DNA from 2 places in the Bradyrhizobium sp. 186 genome. Region 1 is predicted to be linked to the other one. Evidence: riboswitches for the same ligand, from Rfam matches in the RefSeq annotation. Region 1 holds a riboswitch; the other holds the start of a gene.
What was found. Region 1 has a riboswitch for cobalamin ahead of IVB18_RS19265 (energy-coupling factor ABC transporter permease). Riboswitches for the same ligand answer to the same signal wherever they lie in the genome.

Region 1 (14,164 bases):
CCGCTGCTCAAGGCATTTGATTGGCCCGAAATCCGCTCGCGCATTACGGTCGACGGCGTGATCGCGCTCGCCGATGCCGAGGCTGTGGCCGCCGGCCGCTTCGCGCCGGACCCGGACGCGGTCGAAGCGCAGCGGGCAGCGGACAAAAATCTCGATCACGAGACGCCGTTGTCGGAAGTGTTCGAGGATCAGATCGCCTGCGCCGACATCGTGCTCCTGACCAAGGCCGATCTTGCCGGCGCGGCGGGGCTCGAAGCGGCAAAGGCTGCCATCACCGCCGAGATGCCGCGGCGCGTACCGATGCTGCCGGTCACCGACGGCGCGATCGACGCGCGCCTCATTCTGGGCCTGGGTGCTGCCGCGGAGAATGATCTCGCCGCGCGTCCCTCGCATCATGACGGCGAGGAGGATCACGAGCATGACGACTTTGCCTCCGTGGTGATTGATCTTCCGGAAGTTGCGGATGTCGACGCGCTGGTCGCATCGGTCCAGCGTCTCGCACGCGAGCAGAACGTGCTGCGCGCCAAGGGTTATATCGCGGTGGCCGGCAAGCCGATGCGCCTGCTGCTCCAGGCGGTCGGCGAGCGGGTGCGGCACCAATTCGACAAGCCCTGGGGCGTCGGCGCGCGGCAATCAAAGCTCGTCGTGATCGGCGAGCACGGCGATATCGACGAGGCCGCGATCAAGGCGGGACTTGGGATCTCAGGACTTGGTATCTGATGCACGTCGTCTTCCGCGAGAGCCGCGGTCTCGAGGAGACCGCGACGCCAAGGGACATCGGCCAGGATCCGGCCGATCTCGTGGTGCTCTCGTTCTCAGATTCTGATTTGGCGGCCTTCGCGGCCGGCTGGCGGCGCGGCCGCGACTGCCTGCCCTCGCTGCGGCTGGCGAACCTTGCGGAACTGCGTCATCCGCTCTCGGTCGATACCTATATCGAGCGCACCCTTTCGCAGGCGCGCGGCATTCTGGTGCGCCTGATCGGCGGCGAGTCCTACTGGGCCTACGGGCTCGCGGCCCTCCATCAACTGGCGAAGGACCGTAACATCGTGCTGGCTGTGCTGCCGGCAGATGGTCGTGACGACACGCGGTTAGACGCGTACTCGACCTTGCCGGTCTCGACGCTGCGGCGGCTCAAGGTGCTCTGCGACACCGGCGGCCCGGTCGCGGCCCAAGCCGCGATCGCGCAGCTCGCGCTGGCCTCAGGGCTCTATGCCGGGCCGGTCGTCGGCGAGATGACGGTTCCGGAGATGGGTTTTTACGATCCCGCACGCGGTGTGGTCGCAGCGCCCGCGGCGAGCGAGGGGAAGCCAAGCGCGCTTGTGACCTTCTATCGCTCGTATCTCACTGCTGCCGATACCGGTCCGGTCGACGCCTTGATCGCAGCGCTGCGCGGGAGGGGCTTCGATGCTTACGGCGTGTTCGTCACGTCGCTGAAGGCCGCCGGCGTCACGGATTGGCTGCAAGCTTATCTTGAGCAAACGCCTCCCGCCGTGATCGTCAATGCAACGGCGTTCTCCGCGATCGGCGACGACGGCGCGACGCCGTTCGATGCCGTTCAGTGCCCCGTGTTTCAGGTCGCGCTCTCGACCGCACGGCGCGAGGACTGGACGGAGTCGCTGCGCGGCCTTTCGCCCGGCGATCTCGCGATGCATGTGGTGCTGCCGGAGGTCGACGGCCGCCTGTTCGCGGGCGTGGTGAGCTTCAAATCGGCCGCCGAGCGTGATCCCGATCTGCAATTCTCGCATCTTGCTCATCGCCCGGATGAAGAGCGCGTGAAGGCCGTCGCTGCGCGCGTTGCGGCGTGGCGGCGGCTCGCGGAGAAGCCAGCCGGTGAAAAGCGGCTGGCGATTGTGCTCTCGAACTATCCGGGACGCCCGCACCAGATCGCGCATGCGGTTGGTCTCGATGCGCTGGCCTCGGTCGAAGCACTGCTGTCTGACTGCGCTGAAGCCGGTTTCGATGTTGCGCCGGTCCATGCGCTCGGCGAGACGATGCTGAAGCAGCAATTGACCTGGAGCGTCGCCGATTATCGCGCGGCGCTGTCGCGTCTTCCACAAGCGTTGCAGGACGATCTCGCGCAAGCCTGGGGCACGCCGGAGGATGATCCGAATTACCGCGACGGCGCGTTCCAGTTCGCTGCGATCCGATGTGGCAAGTCGCTCGTGGCCGTCCAGCCTGAGCGCGGCGACACGGCCATGCGCGATGCCGACTATCACGATCTCGCCCGCACGCCGCGCCACGCTTACGTGGCCTTCTATCTCTGGCTCCGAGGGCAGGGCATCGACGCCGTCGTCCACATGGGCGCGCATGGCACGCTGGAATGGCTGCCCGGAAAATCCGTGGCGCTGTCATCGAGCTGCTGGCCGGAAGCGCTGACTGGCGAGTTGCCGGTGATCTATCCCTTCATCGTCAACGATCCCGGCGAGGCCGCGCAGGCCAAGCGGCGGACCTCTGCCGTCACGATCGGCCATCTGCCGCCGCCACTTGCAGCCTCCGCCGTGCCTGAAGGCTTGCGCCGGCTCGAACAGCTCCTCGACGAATATTCGACCGCCGACGGCCTCGATCCCGCACGTCGCCTGCGCCTGATCGCCGCGATCCGCGACGAGGCGCGCGTAGCGGGGTTGGAGGGCGATCTCGGCCTCGATGCATCGGCCGCGCCGGTTGAAGCCATCCCGCGGATCGATCGCTTCGTCTGCGACCTCAAGGAAAGCCAGTTCGGCGACGGCCTGCACGTGTTCGGCCGCGGCGCCTGCGGCGAGGCGGAGCGCGACGCTCTGCGTGCCGCGCTCGCGGGCCGGCGCGTCGCGCCAGGGCCGTCAGGTTCGCCCTATCGCGGGCGCCGTGATGTGCTGCCCACGGGACGCAATCTCTTTGCGGTCGATCCGCGCGCCGTGCCGACGCCATCGGCGCATGCGCAGGGAATCGAGCTCGCGGAAGAGTTGTTGCGCCGCCACTTGCAGGATCACGGCGACTGGCCGAAAGGCCTCGTGATCGACCTCTGGGGCTCGGCGACCATGCGCACCGCAGGCGAAGAGTTTGCCATGGCGCTGCATCTGGCCGGCCTCGCGCCGCGCTGGGATCACGCCTCGGGGCGTGTGACCGGTTACGACATCGTCGCGCCGGCCGAACTCGGCCGCCCCCGCATCGACGTTACGCTGCGCGTGTCGGGCCTGTTCCGTGATGTCTTCTCCGGCCTTGCGCAATTGTTCGAGGCGGCGGCCGAGGCGCTATCGACGCGCGAGGATGAGGGCGACGAGAATCCGTACCGTCATCGCGCGTCCCGGGTGTTCGCGCCGCGTCCCGGACAATACGGCGTTGGCCTGTCGGCGATCCCGGATGCCTTCACACCCGATACGCGCGAAGCGGCCGGCGAAGCCTGGCTGTCGGCATCGTCCTGGGCATTCTCCGCCGACGGCGCGATCAAGCCCGATCGTGCCGGCATCGAATCGCGGCTCGCATCTGCCGACGCTTTCGTCCATGTCCAGGATTTGCCTGAAACGGATCTGCTGCTCGCCGCCGACTACGCCGCGCATGAGGCCGGCGTCGCGGCTGCTGCGGCACATCTCGGCGCAGCCGCACCGTCGCTCTATCATCTCGATGCGACGCGGCCGGACCAGCCGCATGCGCGAACGCTGACGGAAGAGATTTCGCGTGTCGTTCGCGCGCGCGCGGCCAATCCTGACTGGATCGCCGGCATGATGCGCCACGGGTTTCGTGGGGCCGCCGAGATCACCGCGACGCTCGAGCACATGGCCGCCTTCGCCCATCTGGCCGGCGCCGTCCCGCCGCATCTCTTTGATCTCTACTACGATGCGACGCTGGGCAATGACGACGTCCGCGCCTTCATGGGACGCGATAATCCGGCGGCGCTCGCCGCGATGGAAATCTGCTTCACACGACTGCATGAGGCCTCTCTCTGGCAAACCCGCCGCAATTCGATTGCCGCTCGGCTCCGGGAGGCGTCATGAGTGCAATTGCGGTCAAGGGCTGGTGTCCCGGCGCGCTGCGGCCGATGCAATCGGGCGATGGGCTCGTCGTCCGGGTGCGTCCTTTCGGCGGGCGTCTTGAAGCAACCCAGGTTGCCGGACTTGCTGAGCTGGCTGAACGCTTCGGCAACGGCCTCCTTGATGTGACGAGCCGCGCGAATCTCCAGATCAGGGGTGTCGACGAACAGGGCCATCGGCTCTTGCTCGACGGACTTGCGCATCTGGGGCTGCTTGACCACGACGCTGATACCGAAGCCCGGCGCAACATCCTGGTGACGCCGTTCTGGATCGGCGGCGACGAAACCCAGTCACTTGCCGCGGAGCTCGAAGAAGCGCTTGCTGATAGCGCGCTGGCGCTTCCGACCAAATTCGGCTTCGCCATCGATGACGGAAAGTCGCGCGTGCTGGCCGGCGATTCCGCTGACGTACGCATTGAGCGCGATCGCGGAGGCCGGCTTCTGGTGCGGGCTGATGGCGCGAGGCTCGGCCGCTCCGTCGCACGCGGAGAGGCGGTGAGCGCGGCGCTCGCGCTCGCAAACTGGTTCATCGTCTCCGGAGGAGCCAAGGGCGGGCGAGGGCGCATGGCGGCCCACATTGCGGCTGGCGCGGCATTGCCTGAGAGCTTGCGCGCTGAGACCGAGCCTGCCCCGGTGATGGCCGCGTTGCGGCCCGGGCATTACCCGCAGGGGGCAATGGTTGGCGTCGCGTTCGGACAGATGCTGCACTCGACGCTCCATCAATTCGCGGGTTGCGGACATGCGCTGCGCATGACGCCATGGCGGATGGTTCTGAGCGAGGGCAAGCGGGAGATGCCGAGGGTGGCAGGCCTCATCACGGAGCCTTACGATCCCGCGTTGCGCGTCATCGCCTGTAGCGGCGCCCCGCGCTGCCGCGAGGCGCATGCCGACGCGCGGGCGCTGGCGGCAGCACTTGCGCCGCGCATCACCGCCGATACGCGGCTGCACGTTTCCGGTTGCGCCAAGGGCTGTGCTCGTTCCGGGGCGTCTGCGGTGACGTTGGTCGCGACCAGCGGCGGCTTCGATCTCGTCCGCGACGGCTCGACGCGCGATGAGCCGGTGTTGCGCGGCCTGAACGGCGCCGACATCGTCAGCGATCCCTCTATCCTTGTGGGAGGGCACTGATGCCGCACGTCTACGAGACCGATGGCGCCGCGATCTACCGGCAGTCCTTCGCGACCATCCGGGCCGAAGCTGATCTGTCGCGCTTCACGCCCGACGAGGAGCAGGTCGTGGTCCGGATGATCCATGCCGCCGGCCTGGTGGGCCTGGAGGCGCATATCCGCTTCACGCCCGGCATGGCGACCGCTGCGCGCGACGCACTGCAGAGAGGCGCGCCGATCCTGTGTGATGCACGCATGGTCTCGGAGGGAATTACGCGCGCGCGGTTGCCGTCCGGCAACGCCGTCATCTGTACGCTCGGCGACGCGGCCGTTCCTGCGCTTGCGCAATCCATGCGCAACACGCGCTCGGCCGCAGCGCTGGAGTTGTGGCGGCCGCATCTCGACGGCGCAATCGTTGCGATCGGCAACGCGCCGACCGCGCTGTTTCATCTCCTCAACATGCTTGAGGACGGCAACTGCCCGCGGCCGGCGGCGGTGATCGGTTGCCCCGTCGGCTTTGTCGGTGCCGCCGAATCCAAGGCCGCGCTGATGGCCGATCCGCCGGTGCCGGCGCTGACGGTCGAGGGACGTCTCGGCGGCTCCGCGATCACCGTTGCCGCCGTCAACGCGCTGGCGAGCCGGAGCGAATAGCGATGGGACGCATCATCTGCTGCGGTCTCGGCCCCGGTGATCCCGACCTGATGAGCGTGCGCGCGGACCGGACGGTGCGTGGCGCAAAGCACGTCGCTTATTTCCGCAAGAAGGGCAGGCCGGGCCAGGCGCGCCGCATCGTCGAAGGCATGCTCGCAGGCGACGTCACCGAATATCCGATGGAATATCCGGTCACCACGGAGATCGCCTTCGACAGTCCCGACTATGTCCGCCTGCTCGCCGGCTTCTACGACGAGTGGGCGGAGCGCCTGGCACGGCTGGCGCGCGCGGTTGATGTCATCGTGCTCTGCGAGGGCGATCCCTATTTCTACGGCTCCTTCATGCATCTGCACGCGCGCCTGCAAGGCCGCGTCGAACTCGAGGTGATCGCCGGCATTCCCGGCATGGCCGGCTGCTGGAATGCGGTCGGGCAGCCGATCGCGCTTGGCGACGACGTCACGACGGTGTTGATGGGCACGTTGGACGAGAAACAACTCGAACGGCGCATGCGCGATTCCGATGCGCTCGTCATCATGAAGACCGGCCGCAATCTTGAGAAAGTGCGCCGCGCGCTCGCTGCCGCCGGAAGGCTAGACGATGCCTGGCTGGTCGAGCGCGGCACCATGCCGGGCGAGCGTGTGGTGCGGCTCGCAGATATCGATGCCGCCGAGTGTCCCTATTTCGCGATCGTGCTCGTGCACGGCAAGGGCCGGCATCTGGACGCCGCCGAATGACGGGCACGCTGACCATCGCAGGCCTTGGGCCGGGCAGCGACACACTGGTGACGCCTGAGGTCTCTGCCGCACTCGCGGCTGCGACCGACATTCTGGGTTATGCGCCCTATGTCGCGCGCGTGCCGCCGCGGGTGGGGCTTAACCTCCGTCCGTCCGACAACCGCGAGGAGTTGCAGCGCGCTAGCGAAGCCTTGCGGCTTGCCGCCGAAGGCGGGCAAGTTGTCGTCGTGTCCTCGGGGGACCCCGGCGTGTTCGCGATGGCGTCCGCCGTGTTCGAGGCGCTCGAACAGGCGCCGCAATGGCGGGAGCTTCCGATCCGTGTGCTACCCGGCATTACCGCGATGCTGGCTGCTGCCGCGCGCGCCGGTGCGCCGCTCGGCCATGATTTCTGCGCGATCAATCTCTCGGACAATCTCAAGCCGTGGGCGGTGATCGAGAAGCGCCTGCGGCTGGCGGCGGAAGCCGATTTTGCCATCGCGATGTACAATCCGCGCTCGACAAGCCGGCCGGAGGGATTTGGCCGCGCGCTTGCCGTGCTGAAAGAAGCCGGCTGCGGCGAACGCCTCGTGATCTTTGCGCGCGCGGTGAGCGCGCCCGACGAGCGGATCGAAACGGTGACACTGAACGACGCGCGGCCCGAGATGGCCGATATGCGCACGCTCGTGATCGTCGGCAACTCGCAGACGCGCCGCGTTGGCCGCTGGGTCTATGCGCCGAGGCAGATCCGATGACCGAGCCATTGCATGATTCCGGCTACGCTTTCGATCCGCTGTCGCTCGGGCAGTTCCGGCCGCGAGATCATGATCACGGGCAGGCCCAGCGCACGGGCGGCGTCGATCTTGGCGCGCGCGCCATCGCCGCCGGAATTGCGGGCGACGATCCACGCGATGCCTCGCGCGCGCATCATCTCCAACTCGCGATCAAGCGTGAACGGTCCGCGCGACACGATTACGTCAGCCGCGAAGGGCAGGGGCGCTTCCGGTGGATCGACGAATCTCAGCGTGTAGGTGTGCTGCGGCCTGGTCGCGAATGGCGCAATGTGCTGGCGCCCGATAGCGAGGAAGACGCGCGCCGGGGATTCGGGAAGAGCAGCGACCGCAGCGTTGACGTCAGCGACCTCGATCCAGTTGTCGACGGGCGACTTGTCCCAAGGCGCTCGCTCCAGTGCAATCAGTGGCGTCCCGGTTTCCGCGCAAGCCGCAACCGCGTTGCGGCTTATCTCGGCGGCAAAGGGATGCGTCGCATCGATCACATGCGTGATGGCTTCGCGATGAATGTAGTCGGCAAGCCCGACCACGCCGCCGAAGCCGCCAATCCGGGTCGGCAGCGGCTGATCGGCGGGCGCACGGGTGCGGCCGCCATAGGAATAGACGGCCGCGATGCCCGCGCGCGCGATTGCCGCCGCGAGCAGGCTCGCATCGGCTGTTCCGCCCAGAATGAGGGCGCGCGTCATGGCTGATCCCTGGCTGACTATCATCGGCATCGGCGAAGATGGACTCGCAGGGCTGTCGGAAGCAAGCCGAAAGGCGCTTGCCAATGCAGAAACGATATTCGGCGGCGAGCGTCATCTCGTGCTGGCGGGCGTGACCAGTCGCGGCCGCGCGTGGCCGGTGCCATTCGATGCAGATGCCGTGCTGAGCTGCCGCGGCCGGCCGACCGCGGTGCTCGCCTCCGGCGATCCGTTTTGGTATGGCGTCGGCGCAAGCCTGGCCGAGAAGCTCGATGCCGGCGAGTGGATTGCGCATTCCGCGCCGTCGACCTTCTCGCTTGCCGCCGCGCGGCTGGGCTGGCGGCTCGAATCCGTCGTGTGCGTGGGTCTTCACGCCGCGCCATTCGAGCGCCTTGTGCCGCATCTCGCGCATGGCGCGCGGATCATTTGTCTGGTGCGCGATGGCAAGGCTGCCGGCGATCTCGCGAGATGGCTGACCGAGCGCAGATGGGGCGCCTCGGCATTCTGGACTCTCGCCGCGCTTGGCGGGCCACATGAAAGCGTCGGTGAGTGTCGCGCTGAGAGCTATACGCGCGCTTCCGCCGGAAAGCTGGTCGCGGTGGCGCTGGAGGCGAAGGGGGCGCACGGTTTGTCTCGCAGCTCGGGCCTGCCGGACGATCTCTTCGCTCACGACGGCCAGATCACCAAGCGGCCGGTGCGCGCGTTGGCGCTCTCGACACTGGCGCCCTCTCCCGGCAAGAGGCTATGGGACATCGGCGCGGGTTCAGGCTCGATTTCGGTGGAGTGGGCATTGTGCGGCGGGACGGCGATCGCCGTCGAGGCGCGCGAGGATCGCGCCGCCAACATCCGCAGCAATGCTGCCGAGTTCGGATTAGCGCATCGGATCACCGTCATCGCAGGGAAAGCGCCCGAATCTCTCGCGAGGCTGGAAGCGCCGGATGCCGTCTTCATCGGCGGCGGCCTCGACATTGCGATGTTCGATGCGGTCTGGTCGCGCATCGCGCCGGGTACGCGGCTGGTTGCGCATGCGGTGACGCTGGAAACGGAAGCGGTGCTCGGCGAGCTGCATCAGCGCCACGGCGGCGAGCTGATGCGGGTCGAGATCTCCCATGCCGGTCCGCTCGGCCGCTATCGGTCCTGGGAGGCGGCGCGGCCGGTGGTGCAGTGGAGTACAGTCCGATGAAGGTCGCCGGGCTCGGGTTCAAGCGCGATGTCACCTTAGCGTCGTTGCGCGAGGCGCTTCTGGCGGCTGGCGGTCCCGCAGGCCTCGCGGCGGTGGCAACGGTCAGCGACAAGGCCGACGCCGAGGCGCTGAAACTTCTGGCGCGCGAATGCGGCGTGCCGATCAAGGCTGTTCCGCACGATGTGCTCGCAGGCATCACGACGCCGACCCGGTCAGAGCTCATCGTCGAAAAGTTCGGCACAGGATCTGTTGCCGAAGCTGCTGCACTTGCGGCGGCCGGTCCTCGCGCCCGGTTGATTGCGACGCGGACGGTCTCGCAGGATCGGACCGCGACTGCGGCGATCGCGGAAGGAGACGACGCATGACGGTGCACTTCATCGGTGCAGGGCCGGGGGCTCCCGATTTGCTCACGTTGCGCGGCCGCGATCTGATCGCCGCCTGTCCGGTCTGCCTCTATGCCGGCTCGCTCGTGCCGGAAGGCGTGTTGGCGCATTGCCCGCCCGGCGCGCGGATCGTCAACACCGCGCCGCTGTCGCTCGACGAGATCGTTGCCGAGATTGCCGCTGCGCATGCGGTAGGTAAAGACGTCGCGCGGCTGCATTCCGGCGATCTCTCGATCTGGTCGGCGATGGGTGAGCAACTGCGCCGCCTGCGCGCGCTCGGCATTCCTTGCACCGTGACGCCGGGCGTGCCGGCCTTCTCGGCCGCCGCCGCGGCACTCGAAGCCGAGCTGACACTGCCCGGCCTCGCACAGACCGTGGTGCTGACGCGCACGCCGGGCCGCGCCAGCGCGATGCCGGAAGGCGAGAAGCTCGGTGCATTTGCTGCGACCGGTGCGGTGCTCGCCATCCACCTGTCGATCCATCTGCTCGACAAGGTCGTTGCGGAGCTCACGCCGCATTACGGCGCGGACTGTCCAGTCGCCATCGTCTGGCGCGCGAGCTGGCCGGATCAGCGCATCGTCCGCGCGACGCTTGCAACTCTCGATGCTGCGGTTGGTGCCGAGCTCGAACGTACCGCTCTCATCCTGGTCGGCAAGACGCTGGGCGCGGCGGATTTTTCCGAGAGCCGCCTCTACGCCGCCGACTACGATCGCCGCTATCGGCCGGTTGGCCCCGAGCCGCGCTTTCCGGAGGCGTCGTGATGGCCGCAAGCCTCGTCATCTCCGCGCCGGCCTCCGGCGTCGGCAAGACGACGCTGACGCTGGCGCTCGCGCGCGCATGGCGTAATCGCGGACTGAAGGTGCAATGCTTCAAGAGCGGGCCTGACTATATCGATCCCGCCTTCCACGCCGCTGCCACAGGGCGCGCCTCCGTCAACGTCGACAGCTGGGCGATGGACCGCGCGACGATCGTGCATCTCGTCGGCCGCGGCACCGATGCCGATGTCGTGCTCGCCGAAGGCTCGATGGGCCTGTTCGACGGCGTCGCCGCGCGCGGCGTCTGTGGTACCGGTGCCACCGCCGACATTGCGGAGATGCTGGGCTGGCCGGTGCTGCTGGTGATCGATCCCTCCGGGCAGGCGCAGACAGCTGCGGCCATTGCCGCCGGCCTTCGCGACTATCGCGCCGGCCTGCGTCTTGCCGGCGTCGTGCTCAACCGCGTCGCAAGCCCGCGCCACGAAGATCTGGTGCGGCGGGCGCTCGCGGACGCAGGCATTGCCGTGTTCGGCGCGCTGCCACGTCATGCCGAGATCAGCCTGCCGAAGCGGCATCTCGGCCTGGTGCAGGCCGAGGAGCAGGCCGAGATCGGCGGCCTGATCGACGAGGCCGCGCGCTTCGTCGCCGAGCATGTCGATCTCGATGCCGTGCTGCGATCGGCCGCGGCCTGGTCGCCGGAGCCTGCGGTGAAGGGCCTGAACGTGACGCCGCCCGGGCAGCGCATCGCGCTCGCCCGTGATGCCGCGTTCTCATTCGTCTACCCGCACATGCTGGAAGCCTGGCGTGCAGCCGGCGCCGAAATCCTGCCGTTCTCACCGCTCGCCGACGAAACGCCCGACGCGAGCGCCGACGTCTGCTGGCTGCCCGGCGGCTATCCCGAGCTTCACGCAGGGAAGATTGCCGCCAATGCGCACTTTCGTGGCGGCCTACGCGCCTTCGCCGAAACGCGCCCGGTGCACGGCGAGTGCGGAGGTTATATGGTGCTGGGTGCAGGCCTCACCGATGCCGACGGCATACACCATGAGATGACGGGTCTGCTCGGCCTGGAGACGAGCTTTGCCAAACGCCGCATGCATCTGGGCTACCGTCTGGCCGAACTCGCCGCGCCGATGCCGGGACATCAGGCCGGTGCGCGCCTGCGCGGCCACGAGTTTCACTATTCGACCATCGTCGCGCAGCCGGATACGCCGCTAGCGGTCGTGCACGACGCGACCGGTGCGGTCATCGCCGAGACCGGCTCGCGGCGCGGCCAAGCCACCGGCACGTTCTTCCATCTGATCGCGGAGGACCGGTGAGCGGTTTTGTCACTTTCATCTCCGCCGGTCCCGGCGACCCCGAGCTTCTCACGCTCAAAGGCGCGGCACGCCTGCGCCAGGCCGACGTCGTGCTTTATGATGACCTCGCATCCGGCGCGATCCTGGATCTGGCACGGCCCGGCGCCAATCTCGTCGCGGTGGGGAAAAGGGCCGGGCGGCCCTCGACCAAGCAGCACCATGTCAACCGCCTGCTGGTCGACTATGCCGCGACCGGGTTGCGCGTCGTGCGCCTGAAGTCGGGCGATGCAGGCATTTTCGGGCGGCTCGAGGAGGAACTCGAGACGCTCCGCGACGCCGGCATCGGCTACGAGATCATTCCCGGCGTCACCTCGGCTTGCGTTGCGGCCGCGCAAGCTGGCATTCCCCTGACCCGGCGCCACACCTCACGCCGGGTGCAATTCGTAACCGGGGCCGATGTCACCGGCGAACTGCCGCAGAACCTGAATTGGGCGGCACTGGCCGATCCGGAGGCGACGACCGTGGTCTATATGGGCCGGCGGACCTTTCCGGCGCTTGCCGCAAAATTGATCGGGCACGGGCTCGCCCCAAGCACGCCGGCGCTGTTCGCCGAATCCCTCGGGCGTTCCGACGAGCGGCTGGTCCGCACCACCATCGCCGAACTGGCCGAGCAGCTTGCGCGGGGTGGCGCGGCCTCCACGGCGGCTGTCATCCTGTTCGGCGCGCTCGCGGGAGAATATCCGTCATGATGCCCTCGGCCGCCCGTCGCCCCTTGACGCCCGGCTTGCGAAAGGGGCACACAGGAGACGCATGGTGCTCGACGTGGCGCAAAGCGCCGGAGCATAATCGGGAATGGGGATGGGCGGACCCAGTTGCGGCGCCCCAAACCCCAGCCGCCCCCGCGACTGTAAGCGGTGAGGGACTCCGATCCGCCACTGGGCCGCAAGGTTCGGGAAGGCCGGAGAACCCCAGTGAACCGCGAGCCAGGAGACCGGCCGTGCGTGTTTTGACGTCAAGGCCGTCGGGTGTGACGGCAGGAAGGATTTGAGCCATGCATGTCGAACCCGGAGTCGTGACGGGCGCCAAGCTCGTGTTGAGTTATGCAACGGGCATCGCCGCAGGCGGCGTTGCCCTTAAACTAGCGGTCGAGACGATGCGCGAGCAAGGCATCGGTTCGTTCGCGGCGCGGACGCTCGCCACCACGGGCCTTGTGTTCACCTTCTTCGAGATCCTGCCGCACTACCCGGTCGGGGTGTCCGAAGTGCACTTCATCCTCGGCTCGACCTTGTTCCTGCTGTTCGGCGCAGCACCGGCGGCCTTCGGCCTCGCGCTCGGCCTGCTGCTCCAGGGCGTGTTCTTCGTGCCGACCGATCTGCCGCAATATGGCATGAACGTCACCACGATCCTGGTGCCGCTGTTCGCGATCCAGGCGATCGCCACGCGGATCATTCCGCGCAACACCGCCTATGTCGATCTGCAATATCGCCAGGCGCTGGCGCTCTCGACCACGTATCAGTCCGGCGTCATCGCCTGGGTGGCGTTCTGGGCGCTCTATGGTTCCGGCTTTGGTGCGGCCAACCTCGCCAACATCGCAACCTTCGCAGCGTCCTATGCGCTCGTTATCGTGATCGAGCCGCTGGCTGATCTCGCGGTACTGGCGCTGGCGAAGTCGTTGCGTGGGGTTACCGCGCCCGGCCTCGTCACCCCGCGTTTGCACAACGCGGCCTAGAGACAAGCGAATGGGCGGCCGTTGCGGCCGCCCTTCGCAGGTAAGATGCTCACGCTCTCCCTGATAGGCATCGGTTGCGGCGATCCCGAGCAGCTCACGCGCGCCGCGATCCGTGCCATCAACGCTGCCGATCTCGTCCTGATCCCGCGCAAGGGGACTGCGAAATCCGATCTCGCCGATCTGCGACGGACGATCTGCGCGGACGTGCTCACCAGCGACAAGACAGGCATCGTCGAGTTCGATCTTCCGGTGCGCGACGCGGGCGAGGCAGATTACCGCAAGGGCGTGGACGATTGGCATGATGCAGTCGCCGCGACCTGGTCGCAAACGATCGCGAACCATCTCGGGCGCGAGGGCAAGGTCGCGCTGCTGATCTGGGGCGATCCCTCGCTCTACGACTCCTCGCTGCGCATTGCGCGTCGGCTCGATCCGTTGCCGAAGATCGAAGTCATCCCCGGCATCACATCGATCCAGGCGCTCTGTGCGGCACACGCGCTGCCGCTCAACGATATCGGCGAGCCGTTCCTGGTCACGACCGGGCGGCGCTTGCGCGAGGGCGGTTGGCCGCAAGGCACCGACACCGTGGTCGTGATGCTCGACGGCGAAACCGCATTCCAGTCGCTCGATCCGGCGGGGCTGCACATCTGGTGGGGCGCCTATCTCGGCATGCCTGATCAGATCGTCATGTCCGGCGCGCTTGCCGAGGTCGGCCCGCACATTGTCGCCGTGCGGCAGGAAGCGCGCGAGCGGCACGGCTGGATCATGGACAGCTACATTCTCAAGCGCAGGCCGTGAGGCAAGCGAGGCAGCATGCTCCCCGAATGGGTCTACCGGAAATGCCCAGATATCTCCGCGGTCCATCGCGAGGCGGCGATCGC
Region 2 (14,285 bases), 3.0 Mb from region 1:
AGTTTGCGCCGCATCCAGCCGTCAAGCTCCTCGAACACCCCTTTGGCCTCCGCCAGCCGGAAGTATTGCAGCCAGCCGCGCAGGATGGGGGTTTGGGGGTCACCGCCAGGGTTGGTCTTGGCGCAGCCTCGTCCTCAGCTTGCTCCGCAACCGCTTCACGCTATTGACCGCCACCCGCAGGCGCGGTTGTTTGTGCGCGGTCATGGTGTAGCCGAGGAAGGTCCGCACCCAGGAACGGTCAACAGCGCTCTTCGCGGCGTTGACCTTGAGCCGTAGCCGCTCCGTCAGGAATTGCGTGACCGACGCCATCACCCGCTCGCCAGCCCGCCGCGTCCGAACATAGATGTTGCAGTCGTCGGCGTAGCGGCAGAAGGCATGGCCCCGTCGCTCGAGTTCCTCGTCCAGATCGTCGAGCAGGATGTTCGATAGAGGTGAGAGGACCGCGTTGCGGCGTGCCTTCGCTCCGCGCCGTCGTAATCCCGCCCGTCATCAATCCAGCTTGCAGGTAGCGGCGGATCAAATCGCAACACCCGTTTGTCCGCAGCCCGGCGCGCCGCCCGTGCCATCAGCACGTCTTGGTTCACCCGATCGAAGAACCTTCTCCAGATCGAGGTCGACGACAAAGCGTCGGCGCTCAGCCACATGCGCCCGCGCGGCAAGCACCGCATCGTGCGCGCTGCGCCCTGGACGGAAGCCGTACGAGGCCTTGGAGAAGCCTGGATCGAACAGCGGCATTAACACCTGATGCATCGCCTGCTGGATCAGCCGATCCACCACCGTCGGGATGCCCAGTTGGCGCATCCCTCCACCGGGCTTCGGGATTTCCACCCCGCGCACCGGCTGCGGCCGATAACGGCCTTCCAGCAGTTCTTCTCTGATGCGCGACCAGTGCTCCTTCAGATGCGGTTGCAACTGCTCCACGGTCATCCGATCAATGCCCGCGGCGCCCTTGTTCGCCAACACCCGATGGTAGGCCGCTATCATGTTCGCTCGGCTGACGATCTCCTCCGTCAGCCGCGTCTCCACCTCCGGAGGGGAAGGTTGCGGTCTTGCTGTGGCGATTGATGCAACCCATTCCCTGCTCTGGCGGCTTCCGGCCGCTACCCTCGGGATGAGCACGACGCATCTCAGCGTCATCGTCTGCATCTGCTATCACCATCGACAGACCGGCCTCCTCCGGTACTCGACGTTCGGCCCTTCGCCAGCTTGGTGCTGCCGGCTACTACGGCCTCTGCTGACTTCTGCCGCCCCTTCCCGACGCCTTGCAACGCCGGTAGCACACCCGTTGCCGGGGGCAGGGCGGCAGACCTCCCAGGGTTAGTCGCGTGACCTTCGTGCCATCTACCTGTCGCATCTACGGCCGCACCCTCCGGGTGATATCGGGCTTCGGGAATTTTGGCTCCCTCGCCCGGATGCGGACGCCTCCTATGCGCTGGCTGTTCGTCAGGCCGGCACTTTGCTTACAGCTTCCTTCAGACCCCGCCTCGCGACGACGCCCTTGCTGTTCAGCTAACGGTTCCCATCACCAGGGTCCGTAGAGGACTCTCACCTCCAAGTCATCGACCGGACACCACTCCGGTCAAATCGCGCCAGTCACCGCGCTCCGCGCCATGCCTGGCGCACCAAAAAAAAGCCCGGCCTCTTCCGGAGGCCGGGCGAAAGTCACGCAGGAACGACGCTGCTTTACGCATCGCACCAGCTTTCGTCGGTAGGGAGGACTTACCGGCGATCGATTTTCGGCGAGGGCATTCGCCGTCAAACAACGAGAAGCGGATATCACTCCGCGCGAAATCTGGAGCCGCTTACCTTCCGCTCCTGTCGGAAACTTCACGATTTGCCCACCACTCGCCCGCTGTCCGACTGGCAAGGCAGTGCCTTGATCGAGCTGGGATCCCGCGCAAGCGGTTTGGCTGCCGTGCCCTGAAACACAAGCGGCAGTTTGCCGTCGCGTAGCAGCATTTGGCACCCCCAAACAACAACGCTCGATTATCTTCCCGAAGATCGTGCCAAGGCGCCAATTTCGTATGACGTTCCGTAAGGGCGGTAAAATAGATTGTTGTGATGGGACGCATCCACGCGGTGGATAAATGAAAAAGTAGGGCTGTGCTTCGCGTCGAGCGTTAATGACTTCGCAATATGTGACCTGATCGGGCGTCGCCGGCATGCTGTCGGCCGTCGGGTCGAGAATCGAGCTTGTCGCCGGCTGCATGCGACCGCCTCCGCCGACGCCGGCCGGCATTCCCAGGCGCTGGGAACTTTGGGAGCTCGCAAGGACATCGTAAGCCCCCAAAGCGCGTGCATCTTATTCACAAACGCATTGGCGAAACGCTCCGCACCATCATGGCTCAGCCCGCAACTCGCGTGCGGCGGCCACCATATTGACGAGCGCGGGACGCACCTCCTCCCACCTTCGAGTTTTTAGTCCGCAGTCGGGATTGATCCAGAGCTGCCGATCGGAAACTCGCTGCCGCGCCAGCACAATCAGCTGCTTGATTTCCGCCGCTGCGGGAATGCGCGGTGAATGAATGTCATAGACGCCAGGCCCGATCTCATTAGGATATTTGTAGCTCTTGAAGGCCTCGAGCAATTCCATCTTAGAACGCGACGTCTCAATTGATATGACGTCGGCATCCATTGCTGCGATCGCATCGATGATTTCGTTGAACTCGGAATAACACATGTGAGTATGGATCTGAGTTCCGTCGGCGACAGCGGAGGAGCAAACGCGGAAGCTGTCCACTGCCCAATCGAGATAGTTCTTCCACTGCGATTTGCGTAGCGGCAATCCCTCCCGCAACGCAGCCTCGTCGATTTGGATCATGGTCGCTCCAGCCGCCTCAAGGTCGATGACCTCATCTCGGATCGCGAGAGCGATCTGTCGGCATGTCTCGCTCCGCGAGATGTCGTCACGGACAAACGACCAGTTCAGGATCGTCACCGGTCCGGTCAGCATAGCCTTGACGGGTTTTTTGGTCAGAGACTGCGCATAGCGCCACCATTCAACGGTCATGGGCTTCGGCCGGGAGACATCTCCGAACAGGATAGGCGGACGAACGTACCGCGAGCCATAAGACTGAACCCAGCCGTGCTTGGTGAAAGCGAAGCCCAACAGCTGCTCGGCAAAGTATTGAACCATGTCGTTGCGCTCGAACTCACCGTGTACGAGCACGTCCAGGCCGATATCTTCCTGCCACTGCACGGTACGGGCTGTCTCCGCTTTCAGAAGCTGCTCGTACTGCGTGTCATTCAGCGCTCCCCGCGCATGAGCCGCACGCGCATTCCGGACGTCGGCCGTTTGCGGGAAGGATCCGATGGTTGTCGTTGGAAACATCGGCAATGCGAACGCGACGCGCTGGACGTCGGCACGCTGGGTGAACGCGCTGCGACGGCGACGCATGCTATCGTCAATCGCGGCCATTCGTCCGGCGACATTCGCATTGTGGATCTCGGGCGATGTTTCGCGGATCACGGCTGCGTCCTCCGAAACCGCAAGTTCATCGGCCACCTCGGCAGCATGGCCGGCCAGCGCTTTGCCCAATATCGAAAGTTCCTTGATCTTCTGAACTGAGAACGCCAGCCACGTCTTCAGATTGGGATCGAGATCGGTCTCTAGCTCAATGTCGATCGGAACATGAAGCAGCGAGCAGGAAGGAGCAATCTGAACACGGTCCCTGCCCAGCTTTTTGACCATAGGGGCAAGTTGGTCGAGCAGCGCCGCAAGATTGGAGCGCCACACGTTGCGACCATCAACGACGCCTAGCGAGACCACGAGATCTCTGCGGGCTGTGGCGACAATTGCGTCCAACTGGTCGGGTGCCCGAACCAGATCGACATGAAGCCCGGCAACGGGCAAGGCCAAGGCTGTTTCAAGATTGTCGCCGATAGCGCCGAAATAAGTGGCCAGCATGATTTTAAGGGCCGGCACAACCTTTGCGAAATGAGCATAGGCCCGGCGGACAGCCGCCCGCGATGCTTCGTCGACGTCCATCACTAGGCATGGCTCGTCGAGCTGAACCCATTCAGCACCGCGCGAGGCTAGTTCGCGGAGAACATCGACATAGACTGGGAGGAGCCTATCAAGCAGCGACAGCGGATTGAATGCGGGATTTGCGCTTTTGCCGAGCTTCAGGAAAGTGACTGGGCCAACTAGGACGGGGCGCGTTTGGTAGCCGAGGCTTTTTGCCTCCTCATATTCCTCGATCGGCTTTCGAGAGGAATACTTAAAGATCTGATCCTGGTGAAATTCCGGCACCATGTAGTGGTAGTTGGTATCGAACCACTTCGTCATTTCCTGTGCGGCTACGCCAGGCCCATGCTGAGCGTGATCACCGTCCTGAGCGCCACGCGCCATGGTGAAGTAGGTCTTGAGCGACACAGGACCTTCGGTCCAGCTGTAGACGTCGGGAATGGCTCCCACCATTACGCTGGTATCGAGCACATGGTCGTAGAGCGAGAAGTCATTCGAAGGAATGACGGTCGCACCGCAGGATTTCTGCCGTGCCCAATTAGCGGCACGAAGTCCACTCCCCGCCTCGAGGAGCTCGGCTTCGCTGGAGTTTCCCGCCCAGTAGCTCTCGAGCGCGAATTTGAGTTCGCGTCGTGGGCCGATGCGTGACGTCCCCAGTGTGGCAACGGGAAGCGAAAGAATAGACATAGCTCAGACCCCATAATTGGGGCAAAGGCCATGGCGGACGCATGCAGCGAATATCGCGTGAGCGACAGCTGCTTGGCGCACACCGGGACACCCCGCCCGTGGACGATATATTGTCGAGGCAGGTCTCCTGGCTCGCGGGTCGTCGCTGCTGTCCGGCCTTCCCGAAGCCGCATGGCTTCAGTGACTTCGTTGGACAGCGGCTCGCCGCTTACAGTTGCGGGGGCAGCGCCGGCATTGCACCGGCTTCCCTCTTAGCTCCGGATCAAACGAAATCCGGAGACCACGACGGCTGGCATTATGCGCACGAGGATCGATCCGTCAACCTACTGAGTGTCGCTGCGATATTGCCCAAGCGATTGCGAACTGTACTAGGTAGGCTACAACGGTCTTACTCCGGGCCTCGTGAAAACGCGTGGATCTGTGGAGGCTCCGCTTGTGAATGCGTCCGCTCAACACCCTGTTCTCGTAATCGGATGGGCTAACGCGAGCAGAACGAACGCGCTGGGCGCTTTCGACATCTGCATGATCGCGACAAAGCCTGATCTTTTCCGTCAGCAGCTTCTCGAACTCGCCTGTGAGGAAGTTGCGATCATCCTCGCCGGCATCCGTTTGATCACAGCGCGATGAGGCTGCTTAGGAATTGCCAAGGCCGGATTGCTCCAGGATCGAACGGATGATCAGGTCGGACTGCCTGTGTTCGGCCTGCCCCACGACGAGCCGCGAGCTCGATCGCCTCCGTGGCGTTGGTCAAGATGATCTCCTCGGTGCGCCAGGCACTCACGTGCTGAGCGACTTTGGCGCGCGCCTCGTTGTCTCCGTCGCCGCTTGGCGAATAGTGCAGCCTGGACGTTGGCCTGCGCGACATCGCAGGAACAGTTCCGGACCTCAGGATGCACGCTGACTTGCGAAACTGGAGTAAGCGGCGAGAGCGCGCACGGCGGGATCGTGCTATGACTCTACGCTCCATGCACTCGTGCACGGTGACCACGGGCAAGCGGATGCCGAGCTTCTCGTACGTCTTCAGGATCTCCGGACCGATCTCGTCGCGCGAGGAGACCGTCTCTTCGGCTTCGGCCGTGACGTAGCTTTTAGATATCCTGCAAGTCGATCTTGTGATATTCGACGCCCGTCCACTTCGCCTTGGCTCGTCAGCCAGCGACGATAAGCCTCGACGCGGCGACTGGAGCATCGAGGCGGCCTTGTCCTTATTCGAGACAAATTTGACGGTGTCCTCTGACAGAGCCCTTCGAGGGCTTCTCGGAGTCGATCAGCGCCTTAAGGTCATAACGATGTTGATCGACCTCGATGCGCCCCATGCGGTCGGCGGCCTCCTCAAGCTCGACATCTACTACTTCGTTCGCGAAATCGAGCGGTGAAGCCGTCTGGACGCGGGCTGCTTATGCTGTCTTAGACGGGACACAGGTGTCAGGCACCGGACAGACGACCGCGCATTGCGGCGTGTCGGAATGGCCCTCGCACTCCGTACACTTTTTGGCATCGATAACGTAAATGTCACGCTTGAGGCTGATCGCCGCGTTGGGACACTCGAACTCACATGCCCCACAAACGGTGCATTGCGAAGCGACGATCTTGTAAGCCATGCCTTCCGACTCCTTAGGCGAGCGATGCCATTGGCGATCCCTTTCAAATGCCGTGCCAAACACAGACGCGCTCAATGATGGGCAATTTGCCCAATTGTGCTGTCCCGGGTCTGAGACCATGTTGCATCTGCGACAGCAACGGGCCACTTCAATTTCAAGCTATGCGAGCCCTCGGGCCCTACTCCGAGAGCCAGTCGCGACTCGACCGCTGCGAGCTTCCGTTGGTTTGTCTGGCATGGCAGCGCGGGGCCAAGCGACGCTCGACGATTCCGAAACCGGCGGCGCGACTAAAAGCCGCGAGCCGACGCACGTCTACGCCGGATCTCGGCAAACCTCCGGTCACACGCCCTGACTGGAGGTTTTGTGCAAGCCTCGCTCACGGCTGCAACGTTAACTCCGCGGATTGACTCGCTGGAGGCTTGCCAAAACGGGTTTGTGCTACAATAACCTTCGGCGTCGCTTCGGAGGGAAATGAATCCGCCGGGAGGAGCGATACTGGCTTTGCAAAGTGACCGATTTAATTGCAGTCAGCCGCATGCCTGGTGCCGAGTAGGTATGGCGGCGCGGGCGAGCGCTGGTACGCTTTGCCTGGCTGTGCTCAGCCACTCCTCATGCAACTATTTTGGACGAAGTGGAACAGGGCTGAAAGATGACTGTGCAAATTGCTTCAGCGGCATGGCCTTTCCGAACAGATGGCCCTGCGCAAGGTCGAAGCCGAGTTCGGTCACAGCGATCAGGTCGGCGTGGCTCTCCACACCTGCGGCGACGGTGCGCACACTGTACTCTTTGGCTAGATCGACGATATGGCGGCACACCGTTCGCTTCAGGGGCCCATTTCCGCAACCGGCGACGTACTGCCGGTCCACTTTTAATTTCATGAACGGGAATCTTTCGACCCCCATCAGCTGCGGCCAATTGGCGCCGACATTGTCGATTGCAAGGCCAATGTTGTGAAAGCGAACCTCACGCGCGACCTCGATCAGGAGATCTAGGTTCTGGATCGCTTCCTCGCTCTCGATTTCAATCGTCAAGCCGCCGAAAGCGGGGTGCGACGGCATGCGCTGACAGAGATCGCGTACCGCCTGCGGGTCAATCAGGAATGCTGCCGGGAGATTGATGGAGAGATCGATCGAAGTTTGCTGCTCCAGAAGATACTGCCAATCCTTGATCGCGCGGTCGATCACGAACTGCGACAACTCCCTAAAATGCGGATCGTGAGCCTCCGGGATGAAATAGGCTGGTGGAACAACGCCCCAGGTCGGGTGCCGCATTCGCACAAGCGCCTCGGCGCCGCGGCGGCTGAGGGTACACGCGTCAAAGTTCGGCTCATACCAGAGCTCAAGCCAGCCAGCGTGTAAGGCTTCTCCGACATGGACTGCGGGACGGGGCGCCGGCTCTCTGGGCAAGAGCATGGCGACCCGATCGCGCAGCGTCTCGGCTGCAAACGGCGTCCTCAGCGGCGGCAGCATATCAAGTCCATATTCGCCCCCGACCTGCTGCACTGCCGTCATGACGATCGACTCGCGGGCGCCGAACGCCAGCACTCTGCCTGCAAATTCTTCGCGTACGAGTATCTCGAGCAATCGTCCAGGCTCGATGCGATCCGAGCCAATGCCGAGCAGGATCAGATCAGGGAAGTCCGTGCAGAGTACGTGCGGCAGCTCGTCAGCAGTCCCGCATTCGCTGATAACAAACCCCATATCCTCCAGCACATCCCGTAGAAAGGCGCGCAGATGCCGCTTGCCGACGGCCACGCACGCTCGCGGCCGCACCTTACGCTGGCCGAAGATTACAGGTTTCCCTCCGACCAGTTCGGCCTGCCCATGCTCCATCGCAACCACTCCCGTTCCGTGACGGTCCCTTAAACGAGGAGCGAAGGTCCAAACAAGCAGTGCTTGCCATTATCTTTCGATTCTTCGAGGTAAGCTTAAGATAGTGCATTAGCGTGCAAAATCTTTCGCGATGTTGTTCAGACGATTTTGTCGGGCGCACGCGTATGATACCTGTCCCGCTTCGCGCAGCTTTGTACGAGTGAAGCACGCGAGTTTGGGAATCTCACCTTCAGACGCGCCGAGCTGATGCGCCCTATGGCACGGCGATTATCATGCTGCAAGATCTACTGAATCGAGTCGCTCGTGAGTGACGATCGGCAATCACTCTTACGAAATGTTTGATCGGCATGGCCGGCCTGCCCACGCGCGAATGTGCCGTCTCGTGGATTTCCTTTCCAATCGAAGGAAGTCCATCATGAGTTCCCAGCAAGTCAAGCCGCAGTCGATTCTGAGAACGGCAACAGCTTGCACTTACCTCACCTCTGTTGCTTATAGCGAGTGCGGACGTCCTATTCCCTACCGAGCTTGATAGTTGCTCTCAGTTGCGTTTTCTGTATCCTTTCTGAACATGGATTTCCTCAAGAGGGACTGGAGGGACTAACGTGACGGGTGTTCGTGTTGGCGCTGAAGCGCAAGGCCTGGCCCACGGGGGCACGGCTTTGCGCAAAGGCGTGCCAGGAGATGAGAACGCGATCGCAGAAGCCGTCGGAAAGCTACTTTCTGAATTAGGTGGCCCCGGACCAGAGTTCAGCCTTGAAGGCGCGAAGCAGGCTGCTTTGCGCCTGATTCAGGATCCCGAAGAGGGCTTCATTTTTGTCATCGAGGAACAAGTCACCGGGCAGATTGTAGGGGTCGCTGCCATCTCGGCCGTACAGGCCGTGAGAGCGGCCGGAGCGTACGGTGTGCTTCAGGAGCTATGGATTTCTCGCGACTTCCGAAGCTCTGACCACGGTCGGCATCTGCTCGAGGCGGTACATTCGGAGGCGAAGCGCCGAGGCTGGCAGATGATTGAGGTTGCGTTGCCCCCGGATGGCTATCCGGCCTTAGAACGGGTACGCCGTTTCTACGAGGAGAGGGGATATCGGGTTGGAGGATTGCGCGCGCGCAAGAGGCTATGACAGTACTGCGACCTCTGCTCCACACAGTTAAAAGCGCTCCTGGGCCTATCAGTAAAGACTTTCAAAGCAGCAAATCCTGCTGCTTGTTGGTTCTCAAAACGAACGCTCCAACGCGTGCGTCGCGGCCGAGCATGATCGAGAACCTCGACGCTGATGCGGTGCTTACTCCCACTGCGAGCGGTTACCTCTTCGACCTTCTTGGCGGGAACGTTCAAGATATCAGCCATCAACGCGTTCTTCATGGTGCGAAGCGATACGTGGGTCTTCTCAAGGCTCGTGGACCGCGAGCCGAAACCTGCCCGGCTAAAAGGCGCGGAGCCAAGTCGGCGGCGGCCCGTTGCGGGGCCCGACCCAGCCTTACAAACGATAGCCGAGTCGTTCTTTCGTGCTTCCCACACAGTGCGACTTACTGACGCCAGTTTCGGATCACCGCACACAAATGCGATCCATTCGTCGCCAAGTACAATGCCTCGGCAACTGGCAAGCCAATCATCTACCGGGCTCCTTCCTGCATCTTGATTCGGTGGACCGTCGCGTGAAAGGATTCGGTACCACCTTGTCACTCCTGCTGGCGAACGTTCAAGGAAGGTGAGCGAGATCAGCCATCAACACTGATCCGGTAGAGGATTCCGTAATGAGCAATGTGCCGTTTGCCGCCTCCAATACGAGGTTCGTGCAGGTCGCACCAGCGCAGGACTTGATGCGGGCGATCGTTTCGCCGTTCGGCGCCATGACGAAGACGTGGCCGAGGGAGGCGTGCGCGACAAAGAGCCGCCCTTTTTGATCCATCGTCAACCCGTCAGGACCGCTGGTCCCGAAGAACAAGCTGAACCGTCCCACCTTCGCAACCCCGCCGTCACGCATCAGCGGCACGCGCCAGATGCTGTTGTCGCGCGTCATTGCAACGAACAACACGGCCTCGTCGGGACTGAGCACCAGCCCGTTCGGGCTTGGCCCGTTCGAAATCAGGCAATCGAGCCGGCCGTCAGGACGCAGTCGGAACACCCGGCCGGTCGGATCGTGCAATCCAGTTTGCCCCTGATCGGTGAAATAGATGTCGCCGTTGGTCGCGATATGCAGGTCGTTGCAGCCTCTGAAGGACTCGGAATTGCGGTGCCCCAGAAGCGGGCTGATAGTATCCCGCTGCGGATCGAGCTCCATGAGGCCGTTCATGTAGTCGGCCACCAGCACCCGGCCATCAGGTGCGATCTTCAGACCATTCGGCCAGCCGTCATATTCGATTATCAGAGACCAGATGCCGTCGCGCGAAATCCGGAAAATGCGGCCGAAGGGGATATCGACGACGTAGAGATTCCCGGACTTGTCAAACGACGGCCCCTCGATGAAACAATCCACCGGATGGCCCCCGCGGTTGGCATCCGCCCATTTCGAGGAAACACCAGGTCGACGAAATTCCGCCGGCATCGACGAGAACACGCGGGTCTCAACCAGCTGAGGCGGCTTGTCGAGATACATCATGACGCGCCTCCCAGCGTGCGGCGCGGCTGGCCCTCATATTTGTAGCCAAACTGCTTGGGCATCGGTCCCTTGTTACGATCCTTGCGCCTGGTCTGTTCCCAGGCGTGGGCCAGGATTCCGACCGCGCGCGACAGGCAGAAGACGCCGCGCGCCAGCGGAGGCGCGAAGCCGAGCTCGCCATAAATGACCGCGGTCGCGCCATCAATGTTCATTGGGATGAGTTTGCCCTTGCGCTGCTGCATCACGCGCTCGATCGCGCGGGCGGCCTTGGCATAGTCGCCGCTGACACTGCCCTCAGCACCTGCGCCATCCACCAGCGCCAATAGCGGTGCCGCGCGCGGGTCGACCGGATGAAACCGGTGGCCGAAGCCGGGCAGATATTTGCCGCGCCTTGCGGTGAAATGGTCGATTGCGGCGGCCGCGGCCTCGCCGATCTCTAGGCCATCGCGCCTCCGCAGCACATCTTCGTAGAGTTCGACCGCCTGCTCCCCTGCTCCGCCGTGCACGTCATCGAGCGTATTGATCGCGGAGGCCATCGCACCGTTCAGGGGCAGCCCGCAGCTCACCGCCATCTGCGCAATTGCGATGGAGGGCGCGTGCGGACCGTGGTCAACGGACGCGACCAGCGCAGCCTGCAGCAGCCGCTCCTGCGCTGGCGTCGGCAGATCGCCGCGCAACATCAGCCAGATCATGGCGGGAAAGGAAATCCGGCCGATCAAATCTTCGATTGGATAACCCCGATAGGCGATGCGACCGGGCGCGATGTCGCAGATGGAGGTTCGCCACCAACGGGCCGCTTGCTGTCGCAGTTCTTCTTCGCTCATTTCCGGTTCCGCCCCTTCAACCTGCCGATTGCAACCGCCGTAAGCCGTCGAATATCATGATATTGGTCCGTCCGCGGCTACGCGGACGGGCAGGAAATCAGCCTCTCCTTGCTTGGCGTCCCGACGGCCCGGCTTGAGACCAGTTGCTCGACCTCCGCATACGAATAGCCGAGCCGCTGCAGCCATCGCTCGGTGTCTGCTCCGAGCGTCGCAGGTGGTGAAGGCACCGAAAACTCCTCATCCAGCCGGAAGCCCGGCCGCGTGATTCGTAACGGCTGCGCACCGTCTTGTTCTGGGGCCAAAGTCTCGACGAATCCGCGCTCGAGGAGCTGTGGCTGCTGCAAAACTTGCGAGACCGTCAGCACGCAGCCTGCGGGGACTCCAGCCAGATTCATTTGGGCCTCCCATTCGTCAGCGGGCTTGCAACTCAACGCCTTGTTCAACTCCGTGTTCAGCGCTGCGCGATTGACCTTGCGCATCTCGCGCCCAGCAAAGCGTGGATCCGTCTTCAGGTCCGGTCGGCCAATCAGGTCGCATAGGGCTTGGTACTGCTTCTGCTCGTTGGCGGAAATGTTCAGCGGGCCTGTTGCGGTGCGGAACGTGCCGGAGGGAGCCGCGGTGAAGTTCTCGTTGCCGATGGGCTGCGGCTCGACACCAGCGTTCAGGTGGTTGGAGACGACCCATCCCATCGCTGCAACGGTGGCTTCGAGCAGGGACACGTCAATGAACCGACCGCGGCCGCTATGCCGCTGTTCGACCAGAGCCGCGGCGATGGCAAAGGCAGCAGTCAGTCCCGCAATCGTGTCCGAGATCGGAAAGCCCGTGCGCAGGGGAGCCGAGGCCGTATCGCCAGTGACGCTCATGGCACCAGACAGACCCTGAACGATCTGGTCATAGGCTGGACGGGCGGACCACGGCCCGCTCTGCCCAAAGCCGGAGATCGCGCAGTAGACCAGACGCGGGTTCTGCCTGCTGAGCACATCAAAGCCCAGGCTAAGCCGTTCCATCACCTTCGGCCGGAAGTTTTCGAGCACCACATCGGCTTCTTTGACGAGTCGCAAGAATACCTCGCGGCCCGATTCCGACTTCAAGTCCAGCGCCACGGATTGCTTGCCGGCGTTAACCGCGACAAAAGAGAGGCCCTGCAGGCGCTCTGCCCTTTGCGGATCGGCGCCGAGGCGCCGCGCGAGGTCGCCGCCGTTCGGATTTTCGACTTTGATGACCTCCGCGCCAAGACGCGCGAGATGATAACCGCAGAACGGACCGGCCAACACGTTCGACAGGTCCAGGACGCGGATGCCGGTGAGCGGCAGAGACATCTGAAGACGCCTTCCTTTAGGTGATCCGATGGTGAGGGCTTGGCCGGCGGGCAGCTATTTCAGTTGTTGTGCGGCGCGTTCCGCGAAACGATTGGTGAAGGTTTTGTTCAGGTCGATCTTTGCGGCAGCAATTTTTGGATCAAAGTCGCTCAGGACAGCCAGCGGGACCTTGGCCGCCTCAATGTCCATCTGTCCGGTTGGCGAGAAGAGCGCTTTCGATGCGTTCATGATTTCGATATTCACCTCGCGATTGTCAGTCTTGTAACCAGGAGGAATCGTATCGACGAGCTGCTCCGTCGGCGTTGCGTTGATCCAGCGGTGAGTTTTGAGCAAGGCGTTGACCAGGCGCTGGACCGTTTCGGGATTTTTGTCGATGAAAGACTGCTGAAGGTAGAGACACGCGGTCGGATAGGATCCGCCGAAGGCCTGCTTTGAGCCTTCGATCGTGCGCGCATCGAACAGCGCTGTCGCGCTCTTCTTGCGCGCGAGAAGCGTCGCGATGGGATCGAAATAGACCAGGGCATCGACGTTCATGGCCTCAAGCGCCACCATGCCCGGTGCGCCGCTGCCGACGGCAATGATGTTGACATCGCGTGAACCCAATCCTGACTTCTTGATGTAGTAACGCGCCATAGTCTCCGTCGATGACCCCGGCGCCGTGATCCCGAGCCTGAGACCCTTCAGGTCGGCGCCGGTTCTGACCTTGTCGGCGAGGTCGCTGCGGACACCGAGCAGGACGCCGGGAATGTCATTCAGCAGGAACACGCAGGAAATTTGCTTACCCAGCGCCTGCATCTGAATGGTGTGATCGTAAAAGCCGATAGTCCCGTCGACGGAGCCGCCGATCAGGGCCTGCAGAGCCTTTGAGCCACCGGCCTGGAAGTTCTCGACGGTAACGTCAAGGCCTTCTTCCTTAAAGGAGCCAAGCTTCACTCCAAGTTCGACAGGCATATAGTTGAGAATTTGTGACCCCACGGCGATCTTCAATTTTGTTTTCTCGGGCTCGGTGGCATGCGCCAAAATGACCGAGAATGCGGCCAGCGCCACGACCGGCGTCAATCTTATGGAAACGTGCATGCGAACCTCCATGATTGATGGGAGAGCGTACGATCAGCTTTCGTGCGCAGGCGCCGGCCGCCAGACCAGGAGCCGCTTTTCCGCGCAGTCGACGATGGCATCGAGGACAACGACGAAGGCGGAGAGAACGATAATTCCTGCGAACACTCCGGTCGCATCGAGGACGCCTTCGGCCTGCGCAATTAAGTGCCCCAATCCTGCGGACGAGCCGAGATATTCGGCGACCACGGCTCCCATCACGGCCATGCCGACGGACACCCGCAGGCTCGACAGAATCCAGGTCGTGGCGGACGGCAGGTAGACGTGCCGTAGCAGGGACGACTTCGATGCACGCAGCAGGCGGGCATTCGCCAGCACGACCGGATTGACCTCGCGGACGCC

Region 2: it holds a riboswitch for cobalamin, as region 1 does, so the genes downstream of both, metE (5-methyltetrahydropteroyltriglutamate--homocysteine S-methyltransferase) here and IVB18_RS19265 (energy-coupling factor ABC transporter permease) in region 1, are expected to answer to the same signal.

Annotation. Positions count from the first base shown of each region.
Region 1 covers NZ_CP082164.1:4,027,856-4,042,019, forward strand. The annotation lists gene cobW (cobalamin biosynthesis protein CobW) at 1-720, shown strand, start outside; gene cobN (cobaltochelatase subunit CobN) at 720-3,968, shown strand; gene cobG (precorrin-3B synthase) at 3,965-5,128, shown strand; gene IVB18_RS19220 (precorrin-8X methylmutase) at 5,128-5,757, shown strand; gene IVB18_RS19225 (precorrin-2 C(20)-methyltransferase) at 5,760-6,491, shown strand; gene cobJ (precorrin-3B C(17)-methyltransferase) at 6,488-7,222, shown strand; gene IVB18_RS19235 (cobalt-precorrin-6A reductase) at 7,198-7,944, opposite strand; gene cbiE (precorrin-6y C5,15-methyltransferase (decarboxylating) subunit CbiE) at 7,943-9,124, shown strand; gene IVB18_RS19245 (cobalamin biosynthesis protein) at 9,121-9,489, shown strand; gene cobM (precorrin-4 C(11)-methyltransferase) at 9,486-10,268, shown strand; gene IVB18_RS19255 (cobyrinate a,c-diamide synthase) at 10,268-11,578, shown strand; gene cobA (uroporphyrinogen-III C-methyltransferase) at 11,575-12,306, shown strand; cobalamin riboswitch at 12,352-12,572, shown strand; gene IVB18_RS19265 (energy-coupling factor ABC transporter permease) at 12,609-13,286, shown strand; gene cobF (precorrin-6A synthase (deacetylating)) at 13,332-14,081, shown strand; gene cobT (nicotinate-nucleotide--dimethylbenzimidazole phosphoribosyltransferase) at 14,097-14,164, shown strand, end outside.
Region 2 covers NZ_CP082164.1:1,010,316-1,024,600, reverse strand. The annotation lists gene IVB18_RS04615 (group II intron maturase-specific domain-containing protein) at 1-38, opposite strand, end outside; gene IVB18_RS04610 (reverse transcriptase domain-containing protein) at 100-405, opposite strand; gene IVB18_RS04605 (reverse transcriptase domain-containing protein) at 517-1,146, opposite strand; gene metE (5-methyltetrahydropteroyltriglutamate--homocysteine S-methyltransferase) at 2,339-4,654, opposite strand; cobalamin riboswitch at 4,754-4,954, opposite strand; gene IVB18_RS51550 (hypothetical protein) at 5,605-5,739, shown strand; gene IVB18_RS04595 (hypothetical protein) at 5,767-6,030, shown strand; gene IVB18_RS04590 (4Fe-4S binding protein) at 6,052-6,255, opposite strand; gene IVB18_RS04585 (EAL domain-containing response regulator) at 6,873-8,087, opposite strand; gene IVB18_RS04580 (GNAT family N-acetyltransferase) at 8,690-9,205, shown strand; gene IVB18_RS04575 (SMP-30/gluconolactonase/LRE family protein) at 9,785-10,684, opposite strand; gene IVB18_RS04570 (citryl-CoA lyase) at 10,681-11,508, opposite strand; gene IVB18_RS04565 (CoA transferase) at 11,586-12,827, opposite strand; gene IVB18_RS04560 (ABC transporter substrate-binding protein) at 12,882-13,904, opposite strand; gene IVB18_RS04555 (ABC transporter permease) at 13,938-14,285, opposite strand, start outside.